Regions from separate parts of the Methylobacterium sp. WL8 genome, predicted to be linked through region 3. Evidence: riboswitches for the same ligand, from Rfam matches in the RefSeq annotation. Region 3 holds a riboswitch; each other region holds the start of a gene.

Region 1 (3,861 bases), on a different contig from region 3:
CCTCGCCGGGCGAGTCGCCATGGCTGTTTCCCGCCGACAGCGAGAGCGGCCACCTCACCCGCCAGGCCTTCGCCCGCGACCTGAAGGCGGCGGCGGAGGCGGCAGGCCTTCGCGCCGACAAGGTCAGCCCGCACGTGCTGCGCCACGCCTTCGCGAGCCACCTGCTGCACAACGGCGCCGACCTCAGGATCGTGCAGGAGTTGCTCGGCCACGCCGACATCTCGACGACGCAGATCTACACGCACGTCCTCGACGACCGCCTCAAGTCCATGGTGCGCGACCTCCATCCGCTGATGGACGGGCCAGCTGGCCCCGAAGGCTCGCCCGAGGTGCAGCCTTAAGGTCGCCCGCGTGAACGGGCCGGCGCGAGGGTGCCGATGCGCCGGTTGCGGCGTTGACCGTCGCGGCCGCAAAGGCGGACGGCAGAGGCGGACGGCAGAGGCGGACGGGAAGCGATGGGGGCAGGCGTGCGGCGTTGGAGGAAGGGCGCGATTCGGGCGCTGAAGCTCGTCGCCCGGCCGGTGCGCCGCGCGCAGGGGCGCGGCGGCATCGTGATCGAGCCCTATCGCGGCTACGGCTCGCCCGACGAGATCTTCCTGATCGGCCGCATCTTCCGCCAGTCGCACCCCGACACCGCGCCGGGCGACGAGAGCCTGCGCACGGAATTGCGCGACATCGCCCGGCGGATCGCCCGGCGGGCCCTGAAGGGCGCCGCCGTCACCGCGCGCTTCGGCGGCGCGCAGACGCGGGTGGAGACCGACCGCGACGGCTACTTCCGCGTCCACCTCAACCCGCGATCCCTGCCCGCGGGCGACCAGGGCTGGCACGAGGTCGCGCTGACGTTGGAGGCCGAGCCGCCCGTGCAGGCGCGGGCCCAGGTGTTCGTGCCGCCGGGCGCCACCGGCTGCGTCGTCGTCAGCGACATCGACGATACGGTGATGCGCACCGGCGTCGCCAACAAGGTGAAGATGCTGTGGCGGCTGTTCGTGGAGGATGCCGAGAACCGCGTCGCCTTCCCCGGCGTCGCCGCGCTCTACCGGGCGCTCTACGTCGGCCCGGACGGCACCCAGGCCAACCCGATGCTCTACGTCTCGCGGGCGCCGTGGGGCCTCTACGAGATGCTGTCGGAGTTCTTCAAGATCCACGGCATCCCGGTCGGCCCGATCCTGTTCCTGCGCGAATGGGGCCTGTCGTGGAAGCACCCCCTCCCCCGCCGGGCCGAGGACCACAAGCGCGCGCTGATCGTCCACATGCTGTCGCTCTATCGCGACCTGCCCTTCGTGCTGATCGGCGACAGCGGCCAGCACGACCCCGAGGTGTACGGGCGGATCGTCGCCGACCATCCCGGCCGGGTGAAGGCGGTCTACATCCGCAACGTCTCGCGCGACGCCGACCGCATCCGCGAGATCGAGGCGTTGGCCCAGGTGGTGGCGGAAGCGGGCAGCCACCTCGTCATCGCCGCCGACAGCACCGCCATCGCCCGGCACGCGGCCGGCCTCGGCCTCATCGCTCCGGGCGCGGTGGCGGAGGTGGCGGACGAGCACGCGTCCGGCGGCGAGCCGACGCCGGACGCCGAGACCGCCCCGCCCGGCAACCTCGGCGCGGTGCTGGGCGGCGCCGGCGGGACGCTGCCGCCGAGCGTCGTCGTCGAGGCGCCGGCGCGGGACGGATCGCACGGCTTAGGGCGCATGGCGGGAGGCGCTTCACGTGTCGCCGCCGGGCCACAACCCACAGTGTCGTGATTCGAGCCGTTGACTCGGCGCCTCCGCCACGGCCACTTGGCCGGGACGGTTCCCTTCGGGGATCAAAAGGGAACGTGGTGAGGACCGGGCGCGAAAGCGCTTGCCTGATGCCGCGGCTGCCCCCGCAACTGTAAGCGGCGAGCCCTCCATCAACACGTCACTGGGTCACGGCACCTGGGAAGACGATGAGGGGCAGCGACCCGCGAGCCAGGAGACCTGCCGTCAGTCGTGGTCACACGCGAAACGCGTCGGGCGGGGTGCCTCGGCGGGTGTCGAGACGCGTGCGCCCGATCGGGCGGACGCGGGGCGGCCTCGTTCGCGGTGACGTGCCACCACACGCGTCCGCACGCCCCGTCCATGCCCTTGCCAGCCGCGAGACCCGCGCCGACCCACGCCCACGCAGCCGCCTGGCACGCGTGCGCCGACGGCCGCCACGCGTTTCGGCGACCGCACGATTGTAACATTGTTACATTTGTGGTCGATACCCGGGCAGGCAGGCCGTTGCGCCGCGCCGTCAGAGCCGCAACCGATCCATGTTCGTTTTCCGGAAATCCCCACGATCCTGCGGGCGCACGACCCGTCGCCTGCTGCTGGCCGCCACGGCGTTCGCCGCGTCCGGCCTTCCCCGGGAGGCCGGCGCACAGCCGGCCGCGGGCGAGCCGTCGAGCGTCCTGCTCGACACCCTGACGGTGTCCGGCGACGGCGTCGGCCCGACCCGCGCGGCGCCGGTCGGCCTCAACCTGCGCACGCCCGATCGCGGCGCGAGCCGCCTCGGCCTCACGCCGCTGGAGACCCCCGGCAGCGTCGACATCATCTCCGGCGAGACCGCGCGCCTGCGCGGGCAGGACACGGTCGCCGAGGCCGTGACGCAGAACGCCACCGGCATCACCACCATCGCCTCGCCGGGCAACGGCAACGGCGCCTTCACCAGCCGCGGGTTCTCGGGGCCGAACTCGATCCAGCAGCTCTACGACGGCACGCGACTGTTCGTCGGCGCCAACACCGTGACCTTCCCGTTCGACACCTGGAACGTCGAGCGCATCGAGGTGCTGCGCGGGCCGGCCTCGGTGCTCTACGGCGACGGGGCGATCGGCGGCGTGATCAACGTCGTGACGAAGAAGCCGACCTTCACGCCCGTCAACGTGGTGCGGGCCGGGGTCGGCTCGGACGGCATCGCGCGGCTCGCGCTCGATTCCGGCGGCCCGATCGGCGACGCGGTCGCCTACCGCCTCAACGTCAGCGGGAACCGCGCCGGCGGCTGGATGAGCCCGGAGGGCGACTTCCGCAACCTCGCGGTCTCGGGCGCGCTCCTGCTGCAGGCGACGCCCGACCTCGCCTTCACCCTGAGTCACGACCTCGGCTACCAGGAGCCGGCGCGCTACTGGGGGACGCCGCTCGTCGAGGGGCGCATCTTGGACCGCATCCGGTTCAGCAACTACAACGTCCGCGACTCCAAGATCACCTGGGCGGACAACTGGACCCAGTTCAAGACCGAGTGGACGCCGAGCGCCGACGTCACAATCCGCAACACCGCCTACCGGCTGCAGAGCCGGCGCCACTGGTTCGACGTCGAGACCTACGCCTTCAACCGCACCACCGGCCTGGTCGACCGGAGCGACTACACCGAGATCTACCATCAACAGGAGCAGGTCGGGAACCGGTTCGACGCCGCGTTCAAGGGCACGCTGTTCGGCTTCCGCAACGACTTCCTGGCCGGCTTCGACGTGAACCACGTCGACTTCCGCCACACCAACAACTTCTCCACCGTGGGGTCCGGGCTCGTCACCAGCGTGCCGCTGGTCGGCTACGATCCGGGGCTGTTTCCGGTGAACGGCCGCGCAAGCCCGGCCTACGCCACCAGCACCGACCAGGCCTCGGTCTTCGCCGAGAACCGGCTGATCCTCTCGGACCGGCTCTCGTTCCTCAGCGGCGTCCGCTTCGACGCCTCGAACCTGCAACGCGAGAACCTCGTGAGCACCGCGCAGTTCGAGAAGGCCTACCAGGGGCTCGGCTACCGCTTCGGGCTGGTGTTCAACTCGACGCCGGACACCGCGCTCTACGCGCAGGTCGCCACCGCCACCGACCCGGTCAACAGCCTGATCACACTGTCGCAGTCGCT
Region 2 (3,861 bases), on a different contig from region 3:
CATCCCGTCGGAAAACAGGGTCGGGTCGCCCCGGAAGCGGTTGACCAGGAAGCCGACGATCATCGCGGCGTCGTCCGGGTCGATCACCGCCTTGGTGCCGACGAGGCTGGCGATGACCCCGCCGCGGTCGATGTCCCCGAGCAGCACCACGGGCGTGTCGGTGGCGCGGGCGAAGCCCATGTTGGCGATGTCGCCGGCGCGCAGGTTCACCTCGGAGGCCGAGCCAGCACCCTCGACGAGGATGAGGTCGGCCTCGGCCTTCAGCCGCGAGAAGCTGTCGAGCACCGCTTCCAGCAACCTCGGCTTCCAGGCCTGGTAGTCGCGTGCCTTCACGGTCGCGACCATGCGGCCCTGCACCACAACCTGCGAGCCGACCTCGCTCTGCGGCTTGAGCAGCACCGGGTTCATGTGGATCGACGGCGCGACGCCGGCCGCCCGCGCCTGCAGCGCCTGCGCCCGCCCGATCTCGCCGCCGTCGGCGGTGACGGCGGCGTTGTTCGACATGTTCTGCGGCTTGAACGGGCGCACGCGCAGCCCGCGCCGGGTGAAGGCCCGCGCGAGCCCGGCGACGATCAGCGACTTGCCGACGTCGGAGCCGGTGCCCTGGATCATCAGGGCGCGGGTCATGCCGTCACCGAAGGCATGGCGAAGGAAGAAAGATGTCCTTCCTCCTTCCGCGCGGCATAAGCTCGCCAGAAAGCGGAGCGATCGGATGCAATGAAGCGAACGATCAGAGTGCTTCCTGAAAATCGGAACCACGCCGTCATGCAAAGCGACGGCGACCATTTCGCCATTGATACGATCGTGCACCCGACCCTGATCGCCCCGCTCGACGGGCTTCCATCGCTCGATCGCGAAGGCGATATCGAGCCTGTCGATCGGGCAGAGCCGGACCCAGTGGATTTGTAGGCCGATGCTTGCGCGGCGCTCGCACATTGCCCGCATTCGCGGACAACGGCCGCGAGTTCGACCGCGTCGAAAATTTGCGCATCGAGGACTGGCTGGCCTGGAAGGCGCACCACGCCGCGCCGACGACCGATCAAAACTCGATGCCCTCCTGCGCCTTCACGCCCGCTGCGAAGTGGTGCTTCACGCTGCCCATCTCGGTGACCAGGTCGGCGGCTTCGATCAGCGCGGGCTTGGCGTTGCGGCCGGTGACGACGACGTGGAGGTCCGGGCGGCGGGCCTTGAGCGTCGCGACCACCGCATCGAGGTCGAGGTAGTCGTAGCGCAGCGCGATGTTGAGCTCGTCGAGGATGAGCAGGCGGATGCCGGGGTCGGCCATCAGGTCGGTCGCCTGGTTCCAGGCGTTGAGGCAGGCGGCGATGTCGCGAGCCTTGTCTTGCGTCTCCCAGGTGAAGCCCTCGCCCATGGCGTGCCACGCGACCCGGTCGCCGAAGACCTTGAGCGCATGCGCCTCGCCGGTGTCCCAGGCGCCCTTGATGAACTGCACGATGCCGACCCGGTGCCCGCGTCCGAGCATGCGGAGCGCAAGGCCGAGCGCCGCCGTGGTCTTGCCCTTGCCGGGGCCGGTGTTGACGATGAGGAGCCCCTTCTCGATCGTCTTGGCCGCCACCTCGGCGTCCTGAACCGCCTTGCGCTTCTCCATCTTCTCGCGATGGCGCGTCGCGTCGTCAGGCTTGGCGTCGTCAGGCTTGGCGTCGTCAGGCTTGGCGTCGTCGGGCTTGGCGTCGTCGGTCATGACGTTCCCTGCGGTTTCACGGTCAGCGGCAACCCGGCGACCGTCAGCACGACGCGGTCGCATTCGGCCGCGAGGGCCTGGTGGAGGCGCCCGGCCGCATCGCGGAAGCGGCGGGCGAGCGCGTTGTCCGGGACGATCCCGAGGCCGACCTCGTTCGAGACCAGAACGAGGGGGCCCCGCGCCGCCCGGCAGGCGATGACCAGGGCCTGCGTCTCGGCGTCGAGGTCTGCGTCGGCGAGGATCAGGTTCGTGAGCCACAGCGTGAGGCAGTCGACCAGCACCGGTCCCGGCGCGTCGGCGATCGCCGCGGCCAGCGCCGTCGGCACGTCCCGCGTGATCCAGTCGCCGGACCGGCGGGACCGGTGGAGGGCGATCCGCGCGCGCATCTCGTCGTCCCAGGCCTGCGCCGTTGCGAGGTAGAACCAGGGGCCGGGCTCCGCCTCGATCAGCCTCTCGGCGTAGGCGCTCTTGCCCGAGCGCGCACCGCCGAGCACGAGGGTCGTCCGAGGCGCGGCCTGCTGCATGGCGAAGACCCATGCCCCAACCGTGGCGTGCCCGTCAAAGCCTCCGTTGTGCGGGTGCGCCGGACAGGCTATGGCTGGTGGAGACGGTGCCCCGGAGACGGGGTGAAAAGGGAATGCGGTGAGGGGAAACCCGATTCCGCGGCTGCCCCCGCAACTGTGAGCGGTTAGCTCCTGCCCTCGGCCACCGATGTTTCGGGAAGGCGGCAGGCGCGGCGATCCGCGAGCCAGGAGACCTGCCGTCCCCCGCGCTTTCTCGAACGCCGCCGGCGGGGCGGCCGGAGATGTTGTCGACATGACCACCCAGACCCTCACCCAAACCGGCACCCGCGCGAACGAAGGCTTCGTCGCCATCGCCGTCGCCGCCATGCTCGGCCTCGGGCTCGTGTTCCTCGCCGGCTTCTCGCCCGCCTCGGCGCTGCACAACGCGGCGCACGACTTCCGGCACACGCAGAACTTCCCCTGCCATTGACCGCCTGAACCCAGGCGCTCCCATGCTCATCCGGCTCCTGTCGGCGGCGCTCGCCGCCGGCTTCCTCGCGGCCGTCCTGGTGACGGGCCTCGAACTCGCGCTCACCTCGCCGCTGATCATCGCGGCCGAGCGCTACGAGACCCAGGCCACCCCCGGCTCCGCAGCCGCCGTCGCCCCGATGCCCGATCGCCTGCCGATCGTGCTGGCGCATGCCGGGCACGACCACGATTCCAAGGCCGCGCCCGAGTGGCAGCCGGGCGCGGGCCTGCCGCGCATGCTGTTCACCGGGCTCGCGACCCTCGTCGGCGGGATCGGCTACGCGCTGCTGCTCGGCGCGGTGATGCTGGCGACCGGCCGCGAGCCGTCGCCCGAACGCGGCCTCGCCTTCGCGGTGGCCGGCTTCCTCGCCGTGGCGCTCGCGCCGGCGCTGGGCCTGCCGCCGGAGCTGCCCGGTAGCGAGGCGGCTCCTCTGGTCGCGCGCCAGGTCTGGTGGCTGATGACCGCCGCCGCCACCGCGATGGGGATCTACCTCATCGCGATCCGCCGGGTGCCGATCACGATCCTCGGCGGACTTGTGCTCATCGTCGCGCCGCATCTGGCCGGCGCGCCGGAGGTGGCGGCGACGCCCTCCGAGCTTCCCGCCGGCCTCGCCGCGCAGTTCGCCGCGCGCTCGCTCGCCATCGCCTTCGTGTTCTGGGCGGTGATCGGGCTGGCGTTCGGCCGCGCGTGGCAGACCTTCGGGCCGAAGACCGCGGCAGGCGCCCGTGGCTGACACGGTCCTCTACGTCTGCACCACCTGCCGCATGGAAGGCGACGCACCGGACGGCCCGCGTGCCGGCGCCCGCCTGCTCGACGCGCTGCGCGCGCTGCCGGCGCCCGACGGGGTGACGATCGAGGCGGTCGAGTGCCTCTCCGTCTGCAAGCGGCCCTGCACCGTCGCGGTGGCGGCGGAGGATCGCTGGACCTACGTCTACGGCGACCTCGACCCCGCGGCGTCGGCACGCATCATCCTCGACGGCGTCGGGCTCTACGCCGGCACGCCCGACGGGATCGTGCCGTGGAAGCAGCGCCCGCAAGAGTTCCGCAAGGGCGTCGTCGCCCGCATCCCCCCGTTTCCGCCGCGCGCGGCCTGAGCCATCGGCGAGATCCCCATGACCATCGTTGCG
Region 3 (3,861 bases):
CCCTCGGCCGGTCCACCGCCCGCGCTCCGTCGCGGGGGACGGACGGCGCGTGGCCGCGGGCGCCGCCTCAGCCTTCGCGTCCGAGTTCGAGTCCGCATGCCTCATCACATGCCGCATCCCCTGCCGCATCACCTGCGTTCCCACGGCGGCCACGCGCGTCCCGTTCGTCGCCGGCGCTCCCGCAGCCATCCGACCCTGCGCAACGCGCTGGCCGGCCTGCTCTGCCTCGTCACCCTCGGGGGCGTGCCGACCGGCGACGGGAAGCACCCGCGATCGCCGGGCGCGAATCTCCAGGCCACGAACCTGCAGGCCACGAACCCGCAGACCCGGAGCGCCGCCTCGACCGCCCTCGCGGCCCTGTTCGATCCCCGTCCGATGATGGGGCCGGACGTGCGCGCGAACCTTCGCGGCATCCCCCTCGGCACTGCGTTCGCCCCGACCGCCTCTCTCGCTCCGTCCCTCGCCCAGCCGGTGGCGGGCGTCGCGGCGGTGGAGCCCGCCGCGACACCCGCCACCGGGGCGGAGATCGTGCGGCAGGCCGAGGTCGCAAGCCAGGCGCAGCGCCCGCGTGAGATCCGAGTCCTCCGCCAGGCGCAGATCGTGCCGCTGCCGATGGCGCGCCCGGCGGATCTGATCGCCGCCCCCGTGCCGCAGCGCCTCGCCCTGCGCCGGGCGCCGCGCCGGGTGCCCGAGGCGGCGCCGGCGCCCACCGCCGAGACGCCGTCGTTCTTCGAGGAGCTGTTCGCCGCGCGCAAGGAATCCGGCCCGGCCCTGGCCTACGCCGCCCTGGAGAGACCCGGTCTCGACCGGTCGCGCGGCCGCCTGTTCCCCAGCCCCGACGCGGGCGCCGGCACGGCGATCTACGACATCAGCGCCCGCACCGTCCGCCTGCCCGGCGGCGAGGTGCTGGAAGCTCATTCCGGCCTCGGCGCCAGCATGGACCACCCGGACTTCGTGCACCTGCGGATGCGCGGCTCGACCCCGCCGGGCACCTACGACCTCACCGAGCGCGAGGCTTTGTTCCACGGCGTCCGGGCGATCCGCCTCAACCCGGTGGGCGGGTCTGCCGCCATCCACGGCCGCGACGGCCTGCTCGCCCACACCTACATGCTCGGGCCGAGCGGCGCCTCGAACGGCTGCGTGTCGTTCCGCAACTACGACCGCTTCCTGCAGGCGTTCCTGCGCGGCGAGGTCCGGCGCCTCGTGGTGGTCGCCGGCCGCGGCGACGGCCCGGCCCGGTTCGCAGCGAGCCGCTAGGGCGTTCCGAAGCGAGGCGGAGACCGGCTCGCATGAGGGCCACGCGACCGCGCAGCAGGTGAAGGCGGCGTCGCGGATCGGCCACACCCGGCGACGCGCTGCGAAAGCCGGATTGACGCGCGGTCCGCGCCCGACGCAACCTGTGCGCGAGGGTTCCTCATCGAGGATCAAAAGGGAACGCGGTGGGACGGAGCCTGGAAGGGCCTTCGTCGAAGCCGTGGCTGCCCCCGCAACTGTAAGCGGCGAGCCTTCCACCAACGCACGTCACTGGATGCGCCGCATCCGGGAAGACGGTGGCGGGCGACGACCCGCGAGCCAGGAGACCTGCCCTCGGTCGTGGTCACACGCGAAGCGCGTCGGGCGGGGTGCCCCGGCGGGTGTCGAAGCCTCATGCCGTCGGAGGGACGGCGCGGGGGATCGGCCTCGTTCGCGGTGACGTGCCACGTCGCGTCGCCCGAGGTCCCGTGTCCGTATCCCGTTTCGCTCCGCGCCTGCGCATCCTTCTGCTCGTCGTCGGCGCGGCCGTCCCGCCACAAGCCGTCCTGATGCGGTCCGCCCTGTCTCAGCCGGGCGTGGCCGAGGCCAACCTCGACGAGATCTCGGTCACGGCCGAGACCGTCGCTCCGGCCGCGACCGGCCCGGGGCCGGCGGCGAGCGCCGGCTACGTCGGCGGCACCACCGGCGTCGGCGGCACCCTCCGGTCGGTGGATGCCGCGAGCGCCGGGGTGATCTCCGGCGCCGAGATCAACAGCCGCCCGATCACCCGGCCGGGCGAGGTCCTCGAATCCGTGCCCGGCCTGATCGTCACGCAGCATTCGGGGGAGGGGAAGGCCAACCAGTTCTTCCTGCGCGGCTTCAACCTCGACCACGGCACCGACATCGCGATCGACGTGGACGGGATGCCGGTCAACATGCGCACCCACGCCCACGGCCAGGGCTACGCCGACATCAACTTCCTGATCCCCGAGCTCGTCGGCGCGGTGGAGTTCCACAAGGGGCCGTACTTCGTCCGCGACGGCGACTTCGCCTCCGCCGGCTCGGTGCGGATCGACTACCTCGACACCGTCGCGAAGTCCGTCGCACTGACCTCGTTCGGCTCGTTCGGCTACGCGCGTGCGCTGACGATCGCCTCGGCGCCACTCGGCCAGGGCAACCTGCTGGTGGCCGGCGAGGCGCAGGTCTACGACGGCCCGTGGGACGTGCCGGACGCCCTGCGCAAGCTCAACGGCGTCGTGCGCTACAGCCAGGGCACGGCGCTCGACGGGTTCTCCGTCACCGGCATGGCCTATGCCAGCCGCTGGACCGCGACCAACCAGATCGCGTCGCGCGCTGTGTCGGAAGGCCTGATCGGCCGGTTCGGTAGCCTGAACCCCAGCGACGGCGGCGACAGCAGCCGGTTCTCGCTCTCGGGACGATGGAGCATGACCGACGACACCGGCGTGACGCGGGCCTCAGCCTACTTGATCCGCTCGCAGCTAAACCTGTTCAACGACTTCACCTACTTCCTCAACGATCCCGTCAACGGCGACCAGTTCCACCAGCTCGACCAGCGCATCCTGGGCGGCGGCGAGGTGAGCCACATCTTCCAGGGCGACCTGTTCGGGCTGCCGATGGAGAACGAGGTCGGCGTGCAGACCCGCACCGATTCGATCCGGGTCGGGCTGTTCAACACCACAAACCGGCAGTTCCGCTCCGGCGTCCTCGACGACCGGGTGCTGGAGGCGAGCGGGGCGTTCTTCTACGACAACCGCGTGCGCTGGACCGACTGGCTGCGCACCAGCGTGGGCTTCCGCGCCGACGGCTACTACGCCGACGTGGTCTCCGACACGGCGGCCAACAGCGGCAAGGCGCGGGACGGCGTCGTCAACCCGAAGCTCGGGCTGGTGCTGGGGCCGTGGGCCGACACCGAGCTCTACCTGAACTACGGCGGCGGCTTCCACTCGAACGACGTGCGCGGCGTCACCGCGACGATCGACCCGACGAGTTCGCTGTTCAACACGACGCGCTCGCCCTTCCTGGTGCCCTCGACCGGGTACGAGGTCGGCATCCGCAACCGCTCGATCGCCGGGCTTGAGACGGCGGTCGCGCTGTTCCGCCTCGACTTCGCGTCGGAGAACCTGTTCCAGGGCGACACCGGCACCACGGAGCCGAGCCGCCCGAGCCGCCGCTTCGGCGTCGAGTGGACCAACCGCTACGCGGTGACGCCCTGGCTGAAGCTGGAGGGGGACCTGACCGTCACCAACGCCCGCTTCTCGGACGTCGACCCGGCGGGCAACCGCATCCCCGAGGCGCCGACCACGATCGCGTCGGCCGGATTCACATTCGGCGAGGGCCTCGGCTGGTTCGGGTCGATGCGCCTGCGCTACTTCGGCCCGCGCCCGCTGATCGAGGACAATTCCGTGCGCTCGAAGCCGACGGCGCTCCTCAACGGCCGCGTCGGCTACAACTTCGACAACGGCTTCAGCCTGTCGCTCGACGTGTTGAACCTCACCAACGCCAAGTCCGACCAGATCACCTACTATTACGTCTCGCGCCTGCCCGGCGAAGGGGCGGACGGCGTCGCCGACCGGCACTTCCACCCGGTCGAGCCCACCGCCGTGCGGC

The links. A riboswitch is a leader RNA that binds a small molecule or an ion and turns the genes downstream of it on or off. The one in region 3 is predicted to bind cobalamin.
Region 1: linked by a shared signal. The riboswitch ahead of FV234_RS06910 (TonB-dependent siderophore receptor) and the one ahead of FV234_RS13005 (TonB-dependent receptor) in region 3 are both predicted to bind cobalamin.
Region 2: linked by a shared signal. The riboswitch ahead of FV234_RS00300 (CbtB-domain containing protein) and the one ahead of FV234_RS13005 (TonB-dependent receptor) in region 3 are both predicted to bind cobalamin.

Annotation. Positions count from the first base shown of each region.
Region 1 is NZ_VRVF01000012.1:45,788-49,648, reverse strand. It holds gene FV234_RS06920 (site-specific tyrosine recombinase XerD) at 1-341, shown strand, start outside; gene FV234_RS06915 (phosphatase domain-containing protein) at 468-1,742, shown strand; cobalamin riboswitch at 1,772-1,981, shown strand; gene FV234_RS06910 (TonB-dependent siderophore receptor) at 2,276-3,861, shown strand, end outside.
Region 2 is NZ_VRVF01000001.1:57,323-61,183, reverse strand. It holds gene FV234_RS00320 (cobyric acid synthase) at 1-627, opposite strand, end outside; gene FV234_RS00315 (hypothetical protein) at 718-909, shown strand; gene cobO (cob(I)yrinic acid a,c-diamide adenosyltransferase) at 1,040-1,702, opposite strand; gene cobU (bifunctional adenosylcobinamide kinase/adenosylcobinamide-phosphate guanylyltransferase) at 1,699-2,226, opposite strand; cobalamin riboswitch at 2,294-2,482, shown strand; gene FV234_RS00300 (CbtB-domain containing protein) at 2,519-2,695, shown strand; gene FV234_RS00295 (CbtA family protein) at 2,718-3,467, shown strand; gene FV234_RS00290 (DUF1636 domain-containing protein) at 3,460-3,828, shown strand; gene cobW (cobalamin biosynthesis protein CobW) at 3,847-3,861, shown strand, end outside.
Region 3 is NZ_VRVF01000031.1:21,589-25,449, forward strand. It holds gene FV234_RS13000 (DUF2778 domain-containing protein) at 97-1,257, shown strand; cobalamin riboswitch at 1,391-1,604, shown strand; gene FV234_RS13005 (TonB-dependent receptor) at 1,803-3,861, shown strand, end outside.